2 regions of the Cyanobium sp. ULC082 genome follow, and region 1 is predicted to be linked to the other one. Evidence: predicted binding sites of a transcription regulator. Region 1 holds the regulator's gene; the other holds the start of a gene.
What was found. The regulator NtcA, encoded in region 1, controls nitrogen genes in cyanobacteria. The targets are predictions, from matches to a motif close to GTANCNNNNGNTAC.

Region 1 (8,119 bases):
GACCCCAATGAAGGAATCGACGACGAGGACGACTTGAATGCTGCCTTATTAGATGACGTCTTTGATGAGATAAATAGGCGGAGCAGTTCTTGCGATACCGGTTACCCTTTTCGGCTTGAAATGAACGGCACAGTTCTTCGTCACAACTCAGCAGACGAAACAGTTCGCGCAGATGTATATCGGTATTTACTGCTCAGTACAAGGTTGAATATGACACGGGATAAATTCCAAGATGGCCTTGATGGGACATGCCTCCTTGAAGAGCTTGCCGCATTAGTCATACGTTGCTATCTAGGGTATGACAGAGCAAGGTCGTTTGTCTTCGGTACTGCGGTTGCTGGAGGGTTTTCAGATAAAGTCAATAGGCTTTGTGATGAGCTAGGTGAAGGCGTGAGATATGAAAGCATTGACCCAGCCCCTACACATGCGAACGATGACAAGTTAGATGCTGTCGCCTGGATTCCATTTACAGACAGCAGAGGAGATCAACTGGTAGTTTTCTGCCAATGTAAAACAGGAACAAACTGGAGAGATTTAACGACTCAATTGCAACCAAGCACCTTTATTCAGCGTTGGACTTCAGCTAGAAAGTTTATTTTCGATCCGCTCAGAGCTTTCTGTATATCAGAAGCGCCAAATCCTAGCCGTTGGAATGGGCTCGCAGTTTATGCCGGTTTGCTATTTGATCGACTACGCATCATAGACTTTCTGGACAGGTCAGATGTGGATTTGCATGTACGCATTAGGCGCTGGAATGCTGGTGCAATCAGGGTCTTTGAGCAGGCTTTAGGCTGACTCGACAATGAATTTCTATCAACTCTTTCTAAGCAAAGCGTTTCGATAATTATGGGTCAGGTTATACTCATGTGGTCATCTTTGACTCTTGAGCTTTGATTATTTACATCAACTAGATTTCAGCGATTTTCGTCCGCCCAACTTGTTCTTGGACAGTTCCGCAAACTACACCCCATAGACATTCTCCTTCTGCAAACCACAGGAACAAGGCCTTTACAAGCATCGCGCCAGCCATGTGCTGGAGGGGTTTTGGTCAGTCTGCTGAGATGAGCCACTGTGGATCGCGGGTCAGATAACCACTGTTCAGCATGATACAAAGCATGCTGGCCTCTTCTAAAGGAAAGGCCTCTTGAGCCACACGTTTGAAGCCATTGAATTCGGCCAACCCTCTCAGCTTCTGTGCCCATCAACAGAACGAAGACTCAAGCCCCTTCAGCCTGCTCCACAACTCTCCACTTCCCTCCATCCAGATCAAACCTTCGCCAACGTCACCCGCTCCGGCTGGTGCTGATATTTGCCGGCACGGTCGCTGTAGGTGGTCTGGCAGGGTTCGCCTTCGAAGAACAGCAGCTGGCAGATGCCTTCGCTGGCGTAGATGCGGCAATCAGCGCCGGAGGAGTTGCTGAACTCCAGCGTGAGATGGCCCTCCCAGCTGGCTTCAGCCGGGGTGGTGTTCACGATGATGCCGAGGCGGGCATAGGTGCTCTTGCCCAGGCAGATCACGGTGATGTTGGCCGGCACCCGCAGCAGCTCCAGCGCCACCCCCAGCCCGTAGGAATGGGCGGGCAGGATGAAGTAGTCACCGTCGTCGTCGTGGTGCAGCGGTGCCGGCTCCAGGTTCGCCGGGTTGAACCGCTTCGGGTTCATCACCGTGCCCGGCACATGCCGGAAGATCAGGAATTCCTTCGGCGAGAGCCGTAGGTCGTAGCCGTAGGAGGAGCAGCCATAGCTCAGCACCGGCGCCGTGCGGTTCTCGGCATCGAGGTGGCGCACCAGCGTGGCCTGGAACGGTTCGAGCATGCCGCTCGCGGCCTGTTCGTTGATCCAGCGGTCGCACTTGAGCATGGTTCAGCAGTTGCGGCGGAGCTGGGTGACCTGATCCGCCATCGCCAGCAGCCCCTCGGGAATCGAGGGGCCCGTGAGGATCACATCGAGGTTGGGCGGGCGTTGGCGCAGGCTGGCCTCCACCTCCGCCGCTTCCAGGTAGCCGAGGCCGATCGCCAGGCCCAGCTCATCGAGCACCAGCAGGCTGAGTTCGCCGGTGAGCAACTGCCGGCGGCTGAAGGCCCAGACCTGCTCGACCGCAGCCCGTTCCGCCTCGCCGTCGGCTGGTTCGGTCAGGCAGGCGGGCACCGCCGGACGCATCCACTGCAGCCGGCCGCAGAGCCAGAGGCTGTGCTCCGGCCCCTGGTCGACACCGCCCTTGAGGAACTGGCTGATCAGCACCCGGCTGCCGAGCCCCGCGGTCCGCAGGGCCTGGCTGAACACCCCGTCGAAGCTGCCGCGGAACGGGGCCGTGTGCACCTGCAACAGGCCCTCCGTCTGGGCCAGGCCAGGAACGGAGCGGAGCGGGCGCACCTCGACGCAAGGCTTGATCAGGCTGGCCGTCATCAACACCCTTCAGAACCGCGATGCTGAATGTAGCGGCGCCGTCCGCCGAAACAAGCTGCTTGCCACCACCCCTAGTGCAAACAGATGTACCAGCCAGCGGGTGTCCAGCTCATGCCCGCCGCCTCGCCGCTGCGCCCAGCCAGGCCCTGACAGGCCGGAAGCGGGTGGTTAGTGTCATCGGATACAGGGAGCACCCGGGGCGCTCCGTAGCTTCCAGCCACTTGTTCCGCCGTCATGGTCGGCGCTATGCGCGGATTCAGCCGCACCAGCACCACCCCTCCCCCAGCTCCGGCGGACTGCCCCCCCGCCAATGGGCCGGCCACCCTGCTTGAGGTGATGCGTGGCCTCAACGGCAGCACGCTCGAAACGGTGGAGCGGGGAAAAACGATCTTCTTCCCGGGTGATCCGGCCGAGCGTGTCTACCTGCTCCGCCGTGGTGCCGTCCGGCTTTCCAGGGTGTATGAATCGGGCGAGGAGATCACCGTGGCCCTGCTGCGGGAGAACAGCCTGTTCGGTGTGCTCTCCCTGCTCACCGGCCAGCGCTCCGATCGCTTCTACCACGCGGTGGCCTTCACCCGTGTCGAGATGGTGGCGGCACCGGCCACCTCGGTGCGGCGGGCGATCGAGCAGGACGCCAGCGTCGGTCTGCTCCTGTTGCAGGGGCTCTCCTCCCGCATCCTCCAGACCGAAACCATGATCGAAACCCTCACCCATCGCGACATGTCCTCGCGGCTGGTGAGCTTTCTGCTGGTGCTCTGCCGTGATTTCGGCGTACCGGGCACCGATGGCATCACCATCGACCTGCGGCTCTCCCACCAGTCGATCGCTGAAGCGATCGGCTCGACCCGGGTCACCATCACCAGGCTGCTCGGTGACCTGCGCCAGGCCGGGCTGGTCCAGGTGGACCGCAAGAAGATCACCGTGTTCGATCCGGTGGCCCTGGCCAAGCGCTTCAGCTGATCTCCCCCTGGCTGGGCGGAGGTCCGCCGTCGATACTGGATTCCCCTGCACTGGGCCGTGTCCGGCTGGCTGCTGATCCTTGCCCTTCTGGTGCTGGGTGGTGTGCTCGCCACCCTGGGGGATCGGCTGGGCAGCCGCATCGGCAAGGCCCGGCTCAGCCTGTTCAACCTCAGGCCGCGCAACACGGCCGTGCTGATCACCGTGCTCACCGGCAGCCTGATCAGCGCCATTTCGCTGGGATTGATGCTCGCGGTCAGTGAACGCCTCCGGGTGGGCCTGTTCGAGCTCGATGCCTTGCAGCTGAAGCTGCGGGAAGGGCGCACGGCCCTGGATCGCAGCACCGCAGCGCTCGGGGCCAGCGAAAGCGCTCGCCTGCGCAGCGCCACGGCCCAGCGCCAGGCGCAGCAGGGCGTCGTGCGGGCCGAGCAGGGTCGCGCCCAGGCCCGGCAGCAGCTGGCCTCGGTGGAGGTGCAGGCCACGCAGCTGCGGCGGGAGCTGCAACCGCTTCAGGCCCAGCGTCAGGCCCTGCTCAGCCAGCGGGATCGGCTCACGGCGGAGATCAGGGGCCGCGATCGCGACATCCGCAGCACCGAAGCGGAGCTGGCCCGGGTCAGGCAGCAGATCAAGGCTGGCGAAGCCGAGCTCAAGGGGCTGGAAACCAAGCTGATCGCCCTGCGCCAGGGGGATGTGGTGATCACCAGCGGCCAGGCCCTCGCCACCGCCAAGGTGGCGCTGAAACGACCGGCCGAAGCCAGGCCGGTGATCGAGGCCCTGCTGCGCCAGGCCAACCTCAAGGCTTTTGAGCGGGTGCTGCCCGGCCAGCCCGCCGACAGCCAGATCCTGCTGGTCCCCCGCGCCGACATCGTCAAGCTGGAGGGGTTGCTCGGCAAAGGCGGCTCCTGGGTCGTGAGCATCCTCTCGGCCGCCAATGTGCTGCGGGGGGAGCGCCAGGTGCTGGGCTTCCCCGACCTGCGGCAGAACCGCACGGTGATCCGTCAGGGGGATGTGATGGCCACCACGTCCCTGGAGGGCGACGAGCTCTCCGCCATTCAGGTGCGCAATCGCCTCAACCTCCTGCTCACCGCCTCCTTCGCCAGGGCCCAGCGGCAGGGGTCGGTGGCCGATGGGGTTCAGTTCGATGTGAATCTGTTCAACCGGCTGGGCCGCGAGCTCAGCGAGCGCCCCGGCGGGCAGAGCGTCAGGCTCGAAGCCGTGGCGGTGCGGAATTCAGACACCCCTGATCCGATCTTCCTCGAACTCCGTCGGGTCGGGGGCACCGCCGCTGGAACAGCTGCTTCCGTGCAACCTCGGCGGCCATGAGCGAGCTGCCAGCCCAGGGGCCCCTGGCCGGCCTTGATCCCGGCCGCAGCAAGTGCGGTCTCGTGCGCACCGATGCCAGCCGCCACCGGATCGAAGCGGCCCTGGTGCTCAGTCCGGATGAAACGCTGCAGCAGCTGAGCAGCTGGATTCGCTGCCGCCAGGTGTCTGCTCTTGTGCTCGGCAACGGCACGGGCAGCCAGGCCTGGCTGCAGCGGCTGCAACCGCTCTGCCCGGTGCTGTTGGTCGATGAGCGGGGCAGCACCCTGGCCGCCCGGCCGCGCTACTGGCAGCTCCATCCCGCCCGGGGCTGGCAACGCCTGCTTCCCCTCGGGCTCCGGCAGCCACCGCGACCCTGGGATGATGTCGTCGCCCAGGTGTTGCTGGAGCGAACACTCGGCTATCGCCTCGACTGTTGCCTCGATCGCCCCTCCCCTGGCCCAGGCGTCGCCCCATCCCCCTAAAACTTGGCCCGCACGGTGAAGGCATAGTCGCTGCCGGGTTCCAGCTGGTAGTCGGCCTTGAGCAGAAAGCGCAGCAGCGCGTCCTGGATCAGGGCGCGGCCGAGCGAGGGCTCCACGCTCAGCTCGCCGCGATCGAAGGCCCAGCGGAAAGTCCACTGAAATCCGCCGGCGACCACCTCGCCTTCGAGCAGCTTCTGGCTGAAGCTCTGTTGCAGGACCCGCAGCTGGGCGGTGGTGGCGGGCAGGCGACTCACGGCGACAACGTACGGGGCAGGCTGGGCAGGGTGCCGTTCAGGCAGGGGCGGCCTGAAAAGCGTTGATCCGGTTGCCGGCACGCTCGTAGCCAAGCGCCTGGATCAGGGCCACCCCGTCGAGCACCTCGTCGAGCACGGCATCAAGCACCGACTGCTCGGCAGGGCTGAAGCGGCCGAGCACATGGGACACGGTGCGTTCCTTGCGCAGGCCGGGCTCCGTGGCCGGAGCGCCGATGCCGATCCGCAGCCGGGCGAACCGTTGGGTGCCGAGTTGCTCGATCGTGCTGCGCAGGCCGTTATGGCCGCCGGCACTGCCCTCGCGGCGCAACCGCAGCCGGCCCAGGGGTAGATCCATGTCGTCGACGAGCACGAGCACCTGGTCAGGTCCCAGGCCGAACCAGTCGAGCGTGGCACGAATCGAGCCACCGCTTTCGTTCATGAAGGTGCTGGGCATCAGCAACCGCAGACGGCGCTCGCCCTGCCGCAGGTCGGCGAGCTGGCCCCTGAGCTTGCCGTTCTGGCGAAAGGTCACCCCCTCACGGCGGGCCAGTCGCTCCAGGGCCATGAAGCCCACGTTGTGGCGGGTGCTGGTGTACGCGCTGCCGGGATTGCCAAGCCCGACCAGCACCTGGAGATCCCCATCCCGGGGCGGCGTGGTGGTCATGACGGGTCGACGGAGCGGGACCAGCGAATCCTCGGCCAGGACGGCTGCGATCAGCCGGGCGGGGTGGAAGCGATCGGATCTGCGGCCTGCTCCGGTTCGCTCGACACCGGCGGAGCCGGTGCCTCTGGTGTGGCTTCGGAAGCCGCTTCAACGGCCAGAACCGGGGCGCCAGTGGCCGCCTGGATCGGCAGGTCGTTCTGGACCGGCAGGTCGTTGATCACGGGCTGCTCTCGCTCCACCAGCTCCCGCTCCGTCGTGGTGACCCTGACCGTTTCGGTATCGATGGCCTGGCGAAACTCCTGCTCAAACTCCCGGGAAGCGGACTGAAAGCCCTTCAGGGTGCGGCCCAGGGTGCGGCCCAGCTCCGGCAACCGCTTCGGGCCGAACACAAGCAGGGCGATGGCGGCAATCACCGCCATTTCCGGCAGACCGATCCCGAAGACGTTCATGGGCAGTGCGATCGCCAGGTTGGCGGTGAATCAGCTTGACGGTGAATCAGCCGAGGCCGTTCCAGTTCACAGTGATGCCATCAAGCAGCAACGACTTGTTGTACAGCTGCAGGATCACCAGCAGGAACACAAGGAACAGCAGCATGATCACTCCCATCACGGGTGTCGTTCCCCAGCCGGGCACGACCTTGCCGTACTCGGAATTCAGGGGACGAAGCAGGTCTCCCAGGCGGGTGCGTTGGGCCATGGCGGCTGAACCTCTCTGGCACGGGGATCGGAATCACTACTGTAAAGGTCTCGATGCTGCACCGGGCCGCCATCGAAGGGGCTCACCGATCCATTCGACGATCACGACGACTGAGGCCGGGCCGAGTCACGCCGGGCCGATTGACGCCGGATCCGCCAGCTGGCCAGCTGCCAGGGCCCGAGGCGGCCCAGCTCGCCATCAGGGCCCTGATCCGTCGCCGTCGCCAGGCGCTCCAGCAGCTGCCAGGGCTGGCTGAGCCTCAGCTGTCGGCGGCAGGGCGAAAGGTTCTGCACCGTGAGCTGCAGCACCCCCGCTTCCGGATCAGGTCGCAGGCCGATCAGTCGAAGATCAGAGTGGCCCAGGTCCAGAATCGGCAACCAGGATCCCTGGCCGCCGCCGCCCGGCCGCCGCCAGAGGGGCTCGCGGAACCGCACGGCCTCGGCGGCAACCGCCGCCTGCCGCCAACCCCCGGCGCAGGGGAGAAGGGCGAGCCGCAGGCGTTGCAGGCCGCCATCCGCGCCTGGATCAGGCCAGCACGGTCCGCGCAGCAGGGACACCCCCAGCCGATCCGGCCCGGCCGACACGCCCTGGGGACCGTCGAGCAGCACCGCCAGGCCACTGGAGGCAGCCTGGCTGGCCACCCAGCTGATCGCCGGCACTTCCCAGCGGCTCGCCTCCCGCGCGGTGCAAACCTCAGCAGGCCGCTCCAGCACGCCCCCGGCGGTGTCCGCCGCCCAGCGCCGGGCTCTTTGGCCGAGCGGCAACTCCAGCCGCAGCAGTTCATGGCGCTGGCGCCAGTCCACGCTCAGGGTCAGCTCCAGCCAGGGGCTGCCGGCGCGCAGCTGGATGTCCAGTCGCAGCCGGCTGGCCCCGGCCTGCCCCCGCCAGACCAGACGAGAGCAGAGCGGCCCCTGTTCGGCCAGCTCGGGGCCTGGTTCCCAGCTCAGCGGCAGCGGGTGATCGCGGTGGTCGCCGGCCAGGTCCCAGGCATCCCAGAACTCGCCGCGATCGCCCCAGCGGCACCAGGTCAGGGGGGCGGAAAGCTGCGGCAGGCCATCGGCGCCCTGGAGCTGCTCGAGTCCGGCCGGCCCCAGCTGGGCCAGGATCCGGCCATTGCCGAGCAGCCACCCCGCGCCGTTCTCCGCATCGCGCCGCTTCAGCTGGACCGGTCCATCGATCGCCAGGGGGGGCAGGGGGTTGACCGGGCTGCGGCGACGGCGGAGGGCCAGCGCCGCCGCTCCCGGGCTGCCGGCCAGCTGGACCCACCGCCCTCCCCCCGGTGCCTGCTGCTCGGGCAGTCGCTGGGGCCCCTGCCACCACGGACCGGCTGGCAGGCGCACGGTGAGGGGGGCCGCCGG
Region 2 (8,119 bases), on a different replicon from region 1:
CCAGCGCATCGGCGAAGGTCCAGTTGATCTCGAACTGGCCGTTGGCGTCTTCATGGTCGGCCTGGTAGGGGCCCCAGCCCAGCTCCTCCATCGCCTCCAGCAGCCCGCCGATCAGGGGCAGCTGGCGCATCAGGGCCAGCTGGTCGTAGCAGGGCTTGCTCTGGGTGTCGGCGTGATCGGCGATCGCTTCACGGTCCGGCGTCAGCAGGAAGAACTCCGCCTCCACGCCGGTGCGGAACCGGTAGCCCAGGGCGGCGGCCCGCTCCAGCTGCCGTTTCAGCACCCAGCGGGGCGACTGCTCCAGGGGCTGGCCTTCCACCACCAGGTCGGTGGCCACCCAGGCCAGCTCCCGCTGCCAGGGCAGCACCATCAGGCTGGCCGGATCCGGCAGCCCCAGCACATCGGGATCGGCGGGGGTCATGGCGAACCAGGCGGCGAAACCGGCGAAGCCAGCTCCCGCCCGGGCCACGCTCTCCACGGCGCAGGTGGGCACCAGCTTGGCCCGCTGCACGCCGAACAGATCGGCGAAGGAGAACAGGAAGTGGCGGATGCCGTGGCTGGCGGCGAAGCGGGCCAGGGCGGCGGGGTCTGGGGCGGTTGGGTCTGAAGCGGTCATGGGGTTCAGGTGGGGCAGAGACGATCGAGGGCGGCGCGGATCAGGGCCTGCTCCCGCGGCGCGTCACGGGGATTGCCGGCCCGGTGCCCCAGCACCGATTCGATCCGCTCGAAGCGGCTGCCGGGGATCAGGGCCGCCTCGGCTGCACAGTCGTCGGGGAGGAAGTAGAGATCGTGGCTTCCGGCCATCACGGTGGTGCGGGCCTGGATCGCTCCCAGGGCCGCCGCCAGATCGCCGGGCTGCGTGGAGCCATTGGCGGCCGCCATGGCGAGGGCGAGGTCGTTGTCCAGCCAGGTATCGAGCATGGCGACCAGGTCGTGGGGGTCGTGGCGGCGGTAGGCGGGCAGCCAGCTGCGCTCCACATAGTCGTCGACCGAGGGATAGCCGAGCGCCTCATGGCGGCGTTCGCGGTAGAAGGCCTGGCTGGCGGCCCAGCTGGCGTAGATGAGTGCAAAGCTGCGCAGGCCCTGCTCCGGCAGGGCGCGGAAGCGGCGGCCGTCCCAGGCCGGATCGGCGGTGAGCGCCTGGCGGAGGCTCAGCAGGAACAGGCGGTTGTGGGGGGTGGTGCGGGCCGTGCCGCAGAGGCAGAACAGCCGCTCCACCGCCGCCGGGGCCAGGGCGCCCCAGTGATAGGCCTGCTGCGCCCCCATCGACCAGCCGTAGATCAGGGCGATCCGCTCCACGCCGAACCGCTCGGTCACCAGGCGTTGCTGGGCGCGCTGGTTGTCGCGGTGGCTGATCACCCAGCCGTCTTCCCGCAATCCCATCGCGCTGTTGCTGGGGCTGCTGGAGCGGCCGTTGCCGAACTGGCTCACCAGCAGCACGCACCACCGCGTCGGGTCGAGGATCGGACCCACCACCCAGTCGATGTCTTCCGGCCAGGCGCCGTAGGAGCTGGGATAGAGCACCAGGTTGGAGCGCTCGGCGTTGAGCGTGCCGTACACCCGGTAGGAGAGCTGGGCCTCGCTCAGCTGCCGGCCGCAGTGGAAATCGAAGGTTCCGAGCGCGAAGGATCGGTCGCCGCTGCTGGCCGGGGCGGCAAGGGCGGCGGTGGCGGTGCTCAAACCGACGGGGCGGGGCCGGCGGCTGGGGCGGGCAGGGCGAGCAGCTGCGGATCAGCCAGAAAGCGGCGGTGCAGCGCCAGGTAGCCGGAATCCAGATGGCGCAGCCGGGGTGCCAGCCAGGGGTGGGTTGCCGGCAGGGCGTGAAACGGCACCGAGGCGAACAGATGGTGTTCGGCGTGGAAGGGCATGTTCCACATCAGCCAGCGCAGCGGCGCCAGGGTTTGGGTGGTGCGGGTGTTGCTGAGCCCATCGGTGCCGGTGTCGCAGCCGCCGTGCTCGGCCAGCAGCACAAAGCGCAGCAGCGGTTGCCCCAGCGCCAGCGGCAGTAGCCAGTGCCAGAGCAGAAAGCCATTGCCGCCCGGCAACGACAGCAGCAGCAGCACCCCGTAGAGGGCCGCCTGTTTCAGCAGCGAGGCGCGCACCGCAGCGGCCGCTTCGGCGGGGATGTAGGGGTTGGCGCTGAAATCGCCACGCAGGCCGCGGGCGTGGCCGCGCAGCTTGGCGGCCCACCAGGGCAGGCCGCTCAGTTCCAGCAGGTAGCCCCAGCGCGTGGTGGGCGGCTGGTCTTCCAGTTCCGGGTCGAGGCCCGGCTGGTGGGTGTAGCGGTGATGCCACTGGTGGTAGCGGCGGTAGAAATCGGCGTTGTAGAAGCTCAGCACCCCGGCCCACCAGGCCACGGCATCGTTGACGGCGCGGCTGGCGAAGGCGGTGCGGTGGCCGCATTCGTGCATGGCGCAGAAGGCGAAGGCCAGGCCCCAGCCGCAGAGCAGCAGGGCCGGCAGGCGCAGCAGCAGGCTGAGCCGCTCATCGCCCCAGACCCAGCCCGCCGCCAGGATCAGCGCCGCATGGAAGAGGGTCTGCAGCCAGCCGGCCCGATCGGAGCGGGCGTTGAGTTGGCGCAGGCTGTCTGCGGGGATCAGGCTGCTGTTGTGCGTCGGGAGGTCCACTGCCGTCATGAGCCAAGCAATGCCGTGCATTCCAGTTGGTCCTGGCTGCCGTCGCGAGGGCGGAGCCGCCACTCGATCCGCTGGGCGATGTGGTCGGCGTCGCTGCCCACGCCGCAGAAGCGGCCGGAGCCCCAGGTGTGAAGCCACGGCAGGCCGATGAAATAGAGACCTTCGGCTCCGGTGAGGCCCCGCTGGTGCACCGGTTCGCCGCTGCCATCGAACACCGGCACCTCCACCCAGCTGAAATCGGAGTGGTAGCCCGTGCACCAGATCACGGCCGCCAGCGGCTCCGCAGCCAGGTCGAGTCGGCTGCCGCCGGTGTTCGGCGCCGGGCGCCAGCAGGGTTCGTAGGGAGGGTCGTGGGGAACGTCCAGGTCGGTGGCGTCGATGTGGGCGTCGATGCTGGCTCGGATGCGGTTGTAGACGGCATCAGCGCCATCGAGGTTGGCGGCCAGATCGGCGGCGAAGCTCAGCCCCGTGACGGCGATCCCCTCCAGGCGGCCGTGCAGCACCATGCCTTCGCCGGCCCGCTGGCGCAGGTCGATCTCGCGGCCACCGTCGCGGCCGGTGAGGTAGTGATTGGTCTTGTGCCGCACGGCACGGGGATCGTCGTGCGCGTCGATGGGGGTGGAATACACCCCCATCCGCTCCAGCCACTCAACCACGTCCCGGCCGCGGTAGCGCCGTGGGGAGCGGGGTGCCGATCCGACGCTCAGATGGACGCGGCGCCCGGAGAGAAAAAGGTCTTCGGCGATCTGACAGCCCGACTGGCCGCTGCCCACCACCAGCACCGGCCCCACCGGCAGCTGGTCTGGGCGGCGGTAGTCGCGGGCATCGAGCTGGAGCACCGTGGCTGGCAGTCGCTCGGCAAGCGGGTGGCGGCGCGGCCGGTGGTAGGCGCCGGTGGCGATCACCACCTGCGCGGCCTCCAGCACTCCGCCGCTGGTGAGCAGCCGGTAGCCGCCGCCGCAGCGCTGCAACCGCTCGACGCGCACCCCTTCTCGGACATTCACCCTGGCGCGATGGGCGAAACGGCGCAGGTAGGACACGATCGCGTCGCGGCCCATGAAGCCATCGGGGTCGTCGCCGTCGTAAGGGAAGCCGGGCAGGCGGCACTGCCAGTTGGGGGTGACCAGGCAGAACGAATCCCAGCGCTGCGCTTCCCAGGCATGCCCGACCCGGTGCCGTTCCAGCACCAGGGCGTCGATACCGCGTTGCTGGAGGCAGGTGGCCACTGACAGCCCCGCCTGGCCGCCGCCGATCACCACCACCGGAGCGGCGGCCGGCGACGCCAGCGGGGCGGCGTCGGACGAGCGGACTGGGGACGCCACGGACAGGCTGTGATGGAAGTTCATCGTGAGCCGCAGAGCGGCAGGCCGGTGGTAGCGAGCAAGACCAAACTTCCGGCCAGGGCGCCCGGCTGGTTTGGTGCCTGCCGATACACAAGTTCACACACGCCTGGTGCAGGGTCGTGACGCCGTTTCCATGACAGGTCGCCGGTTCATGCCTGAGGTCGCCCGCCCCGCCAACCAACCTGGCGATTTCCTCGTGGATTACGAGGAAAAGGTGTTCCCCGATGTGAAAGCGGAACCGGGCGAAAAGGCGCTCGTCACCTTTCACACCGTGGCGTTCGAAGGCTCGATCGGCCTGGTGAACCTGCTGCAGGCCAGCCGCCTGATCAACAAGGGCTTCGAGACCTCAATCCTGCTGTACGGCCCTGGGGTCACCCTCGGGGTGCAGCGCGGCTTCCCCAAGCTCGGTGATGCCGCCTTCGACGGCCATCTCAACTTCAACGCCCGCCTGCAGAAGTTCATGGACCAGGGCGGCAAGGTGTATGCCTGCCGCTTTGCCCTCCAGGCCCTCTACGGCCATGGCGAAGGGGCGCTGATGGCGGGCATCACCCCGGTGAATCCGCTCGATGTGCTCGACATCGTGCTGCTGCACCGCAAGGAAGGCGCCTTCATCCTCGACACCTGGACGCTCTGACGATGAACGGCCCGATCGTCGTGGCCGCCGCCCAGATCCGTCCGGTGCTCTACAGCCTGGAGGGGTCTGTGGAACGGGTGCTGGCGGCGATCACGGAGGCGGCCGGCCAGGGGGTGCAGCTGATCGTCTTCCCCGAAACCTTCCTGCCCTACTACCCCTATTTCTCCTTCGTGGAGCCGCCGGCGCTGATGGGCCGCTCCCACCTGCGCCTCTATGAGCAGGCGGTAACGGTGCCAGGCCCGGCGCTTCGCCGCATCGCGGCCGCCGCCCGCGAGCACGCCATGCACGTGCTGCTGGGCATCAACGAACGGGAGGGCGGCAGCCTCTACAACGCCCAGCTGCTGATCGACGCCAGCGGCACGCTGCTGCTGAAGCGACGCAAGCTCACCCCCACGTATCACGAGCGCATGGTGTGGGGGCAGGGCGATGGCGCCGGCCTCACGGTGGTGCCCACGGCGCTGGGACGCATCGGTGCCCTGGCCTGCTGGGAGCACTACAACCCCCTGGCCCGCTTCAGCCTGATGGCCCAGGGGGAAGAGATCCACTGCGCCCAGTTCCCCGGGTCGCTGGTGGGCCCGATCTTCAGCGAGCAGACGGCCGTGACCCTGCGGCACCACGCGCTGGAGGCGGGCTGTTTCGTGGTGAGTTCCACCGCCTGGCTGGATCCGGCGGATCTGGAGCGGATCACCACGGATCCGGCGCTGCAGAAGGCGTGCCAGGGGGGCTGCCACACCGCCGTGATCAGCCCGGAAGGCCGCTACCTGGCGGGTCCGTTGCCGGAGGGGGAAGGGCTGGCGATCGCCGAGCTCGACCCGGCCCTGATCACCAAGCGCAAACGGATGATGGACAGCGTGGGCCACTACAGCCGCCCCGACCTGCTGGGCCTGCGCCTCGATCGCACGCCGGCGCGTCAGGTGCAGGAGCAGGGCGACGGCGGAGCGCCCGCCGCCCTGCCGGCACTGCTGGAGCCGTTTCCGGAGCTGCTGCCGCACCCCCTGGCGGTCGTGCCGCCCCCGCTCGTTTCCCATCCGGAGCCGGTTCCCCATGGCTGACCCCCGCGACCATGCCGCGCTGGCGCGGCTCGTCACCGAGCTGCAGGTTCAGGGCCTCGTGGAACCTGGGGTGCCCGGCAACAAGGGCCGCCGCGGCGGTGCCGGCCCCTCCGACCACCGCGCCCTCAGCCTCGATGGCACCACGGTGATGGTGCCCGTGTACAGCAGCGCCGCCCAGCGCTCGCCCTATCGCCTGGAGGCCGGCGCCGCCGGGCTGGAGCTGCGGCGGGAGGCGCCGCTGGGGGTGGCGGTGCAGGTGGAGGCTCCGCCGGAGCCGCGCTTCTACGGCCTGCACACCGCCGACGGCACGCCCTACCGCTCGATCGCGCTGCTGCACAGCCGCGATGTGCTGGCCACCACGCTGCTGCAGACCTGCATCCGCTTCCGCGACCGCAGCGAGTCGTGCCAGTTCTGCGCCATCGAGCAATCGCTTGAGGATGGCCGCACCGTGGTGAGAAAGACCCCGGCCCAGGTGGCCGAGGTGGCTGAAGCAGCGGTGCGGCTCGATGGGGTGCGCCAGCTGGTGATGACCACCGGCACCCCCAACAGCGATGACCGCGGCGCCCGCCTGCTGGCCGAGACGGCGGCGGCGGTGAAGGCGCTGGTGAACCTGCCGATCCAGGCCCAGTGCGAGCCGCCGGAGGATCCGATCTGGTATCAGCGGATGAAGGACGCCGGCGTTGACAGCCTCGGCATGCACCTGGAGGTGGTGGAGCCGGAGGTGCGGCGCCGCATCCTGCCGGGCAAGGCGGAGCTGAGCCTGGAGCGCTATTTCGAAGCGTTCGCGCAGGCGGTGGCGGTGTTCGGCCGCGGCGAGGTGTCCACCTATCTGCTGGCGGGCCTGGGCGACAGCGCCGCCGCGATCGTGGCCTGCAGCGAGCGCCTGATCGCCGCCGGTGTGTACCCCTTCGTGGTGCCATTCGTGCCGATCAGCGGCACGCCGCTGGAGCACCATCCCGCGCCCAGCGCCACCTTCATGGTGGAAATCTACACAGCCGTCGCCAAGCAACTGGCGGCCTCGGATCTGCGGGCGGCGGCGATGTCGGCGGGCTGCGCCAAGTGCGGCGCCTGCTCGGCCCTGTCGCTGTTCGAGCAGGCGGCCACCCCTCCGGCGGGCGGCGGCTCCGCCAGCGCCTGATGTTCTTCATCGATCCGTCCAGCCACGAGATCGGCCGCAGCCCCACCTCGGCGCCGGCCGCCTTCACCCCATCGGTGCGCTGGGGCCTCGGCATCGACGCCGAGGATTTCCGCCTCTCGCCCTCGGCCAGCTCCGAGCGCTTCTCCTTTCATCTGCTGCGCCCCGGCACACCGCTGCTGGCTGGCTACTGGCACCTGCGCCGCCGCATCTTCTGCCAGGAGCAGCACCTGTTTGAAACTTCCGACCGCGATGCTCGCGATGGGGGCGCCACGCCGATCGCCGCGATCGCCCATGGGGCCAACCGGGCGGGGGAACACCAGGGCGGCACGGGGCCGGTGGTGGGGGTGGTGCGGATCCTGGAGCAGGAACCACGGCTCTGGTACGGCGGCCGGCTCGGTGTGGATGCCGCCTTCCGCCGCCACAACCAGATCGGCAAAGGCCTGATCTGGAAGGCCGTCACCACCGCCAACGGCTGGGGCTGTGACCGCTTCCTGGCCACGGTGCAGGAGCAGAACGTGCGCTTCTTCCAACGCCTGCACTGGCGCTCGGTGGAGCGGCTGGAGATCAAGGGCCTGCCCCATCACCTGATGGAGGCCGACCTCAGCTACTACAGCCCGTCGCGGGAACGCCGCCCGGTGGCATGAGCGCCATCGACCTGGCGCCGCTGGCGGCGCGGCTGCGTGCCCTGGCCGGCCTGCAGGGTAAGAGCGCCATCCAGCACCCCGCCGCCCATTTCCCGCACCAGCCCTTCGCCGCGCTCGGCCCGGCCGCCCTGCTCGGCGATGATGCCGCCCTGCTGCCGGCCTGCGGCGGCCAGCTGCTGCTGGCCAGCGAGGGGATGGATCCGGGCCTGCTGGCACGCGATCCCTGGTTCGCCGGCTGGTGCGGGGTGCTGGTGAACCTCAGCGACATCGCCGCGATGGGCGGCCGGCCGCTGGCGCTGGTGAACAGCCTCTGGTGCCGCGACGCGGCGCGGGCCGAGCCGGTGCTGGCGGGCCTGCAGGCGGCGGCGGCGCGCTTCGGCGTGCCGGTGGTGGGCGGCCACACCAACCTGAGCAGCCCCTATGACGCGCTGGCGGTGGCGGTGCTGGGCACGGCCGCTGGCGCTGTGCTCTCGGCCCGGTTCGCCCGCCCTGGCGACAACTGCTTCCTGCTGGTGAATGGCGCCGGCCGCATGCGCCACCCCGATCTGTTCTGGGATGCGGCCACCACTGCAGCGCCGGAGCTGCTGCGCCGCCAGCTGGCCCTGCCGGCACAGCTGGCCGAAAGCGGGGTGGTGCATGCCGCCAAGGACATCAGCATGGGCGGCCTGGTGG

Region 2: a site for NtcA is predicted at 4,056-4,069, ahead of ACXMDY_RS09035 (MSMEG_0572/Sll0783 family nitrogen starvation response protein). Genes of this name have one in related genera too.

What each region holds. Positions count from the first base shown of each region.
Region 1 is NZ_OZ376398.1:708,989-717,107, forward strand. Features, by position in the region: gene ACXMDY_RS12950 (hypothetical protein) at 1-795, shown strand, start outside; gene ACXMDY_RS12955 (hypothetical protein) at 1,049-1,180, opposite strand; gene dcd (dCTP deaminase) at 1,267-1,860, opposite strand; gene ACXMDY_RS12965 (cob(I)yrinic acid a,c-diamide adenosyltransferase) at 1,864-2,406, opposite strand; gene ntcA (global nitrogen regulator NtcA) at 2,641-3,366, shown strand; gene ACXMDY_RS12975 (DUF3084 domain-containing protein) at 3,424-4,686, shown strand; gene ACXMDY_RS12980 (RuvC family protein) at 4,683-5,147, shown strand; gene ACXMDY_RS12985 (DUF3146 family protein) at 5,144-5,401, opposite strand; gene pth (aminoacyl-tRNA hydrolase) at 5,439-6,065, opposite strand; gene ACXMDY_RS12995 (TatA/E family twin arginine-targeting protein translocase) at 6,116-6,514, opposite strand; gene psbH (photosystem II reaction center phosphoprotein PsbH) at 6,561-6,761, opposite strand; gene ACXMDY_RS13005 (alpha-mannosidase) at 6,863-8,119, opposite strand, start outside.
Region 2 is NZ_OZ376397.1:1,703,089-1,711,207, reverse strand. Features, by position in the region: gene glnT (type III glutamate--ammonia ligase) at 1-616, opposite strand, end outside; gene ACXMDY_RS09050 (alpha/beta fold hydrolase) at 622-1,680, opposite strand; gene ACXMDY_RS09045 (fatty acid desaturase) at 1,677-2,636, opposite strand; gene ACXMDY_RS09040 (MSMEG_0569 family flavin-dependent oxidoreductase) at 2,633-3,964, opposite strand; gene ACXMDY_RS09035 (MSMEG_0572/Sll0783 family nitrogen starvation response protein) at 4,131-4,613, shown strand; gene ACXMDY_RS09030 (Nit6803 family nitrilase) at 4,616-5,665, shown strand; gene ACXMDY_RS09025 (MSMEG_0568 family radical SAM protein) at 5,658-6,803, shown strand; gene ACXMDY_RS09020 (MSMEG_0567/Sll0786 family nitrogen starvation N-acetyltransferase) at 6,803-7,447, shown strand; gene ACXMDY_RS09015 (sll0787 family AIR synthase-like protein) at 7,444-8,119, shown strand, end outside.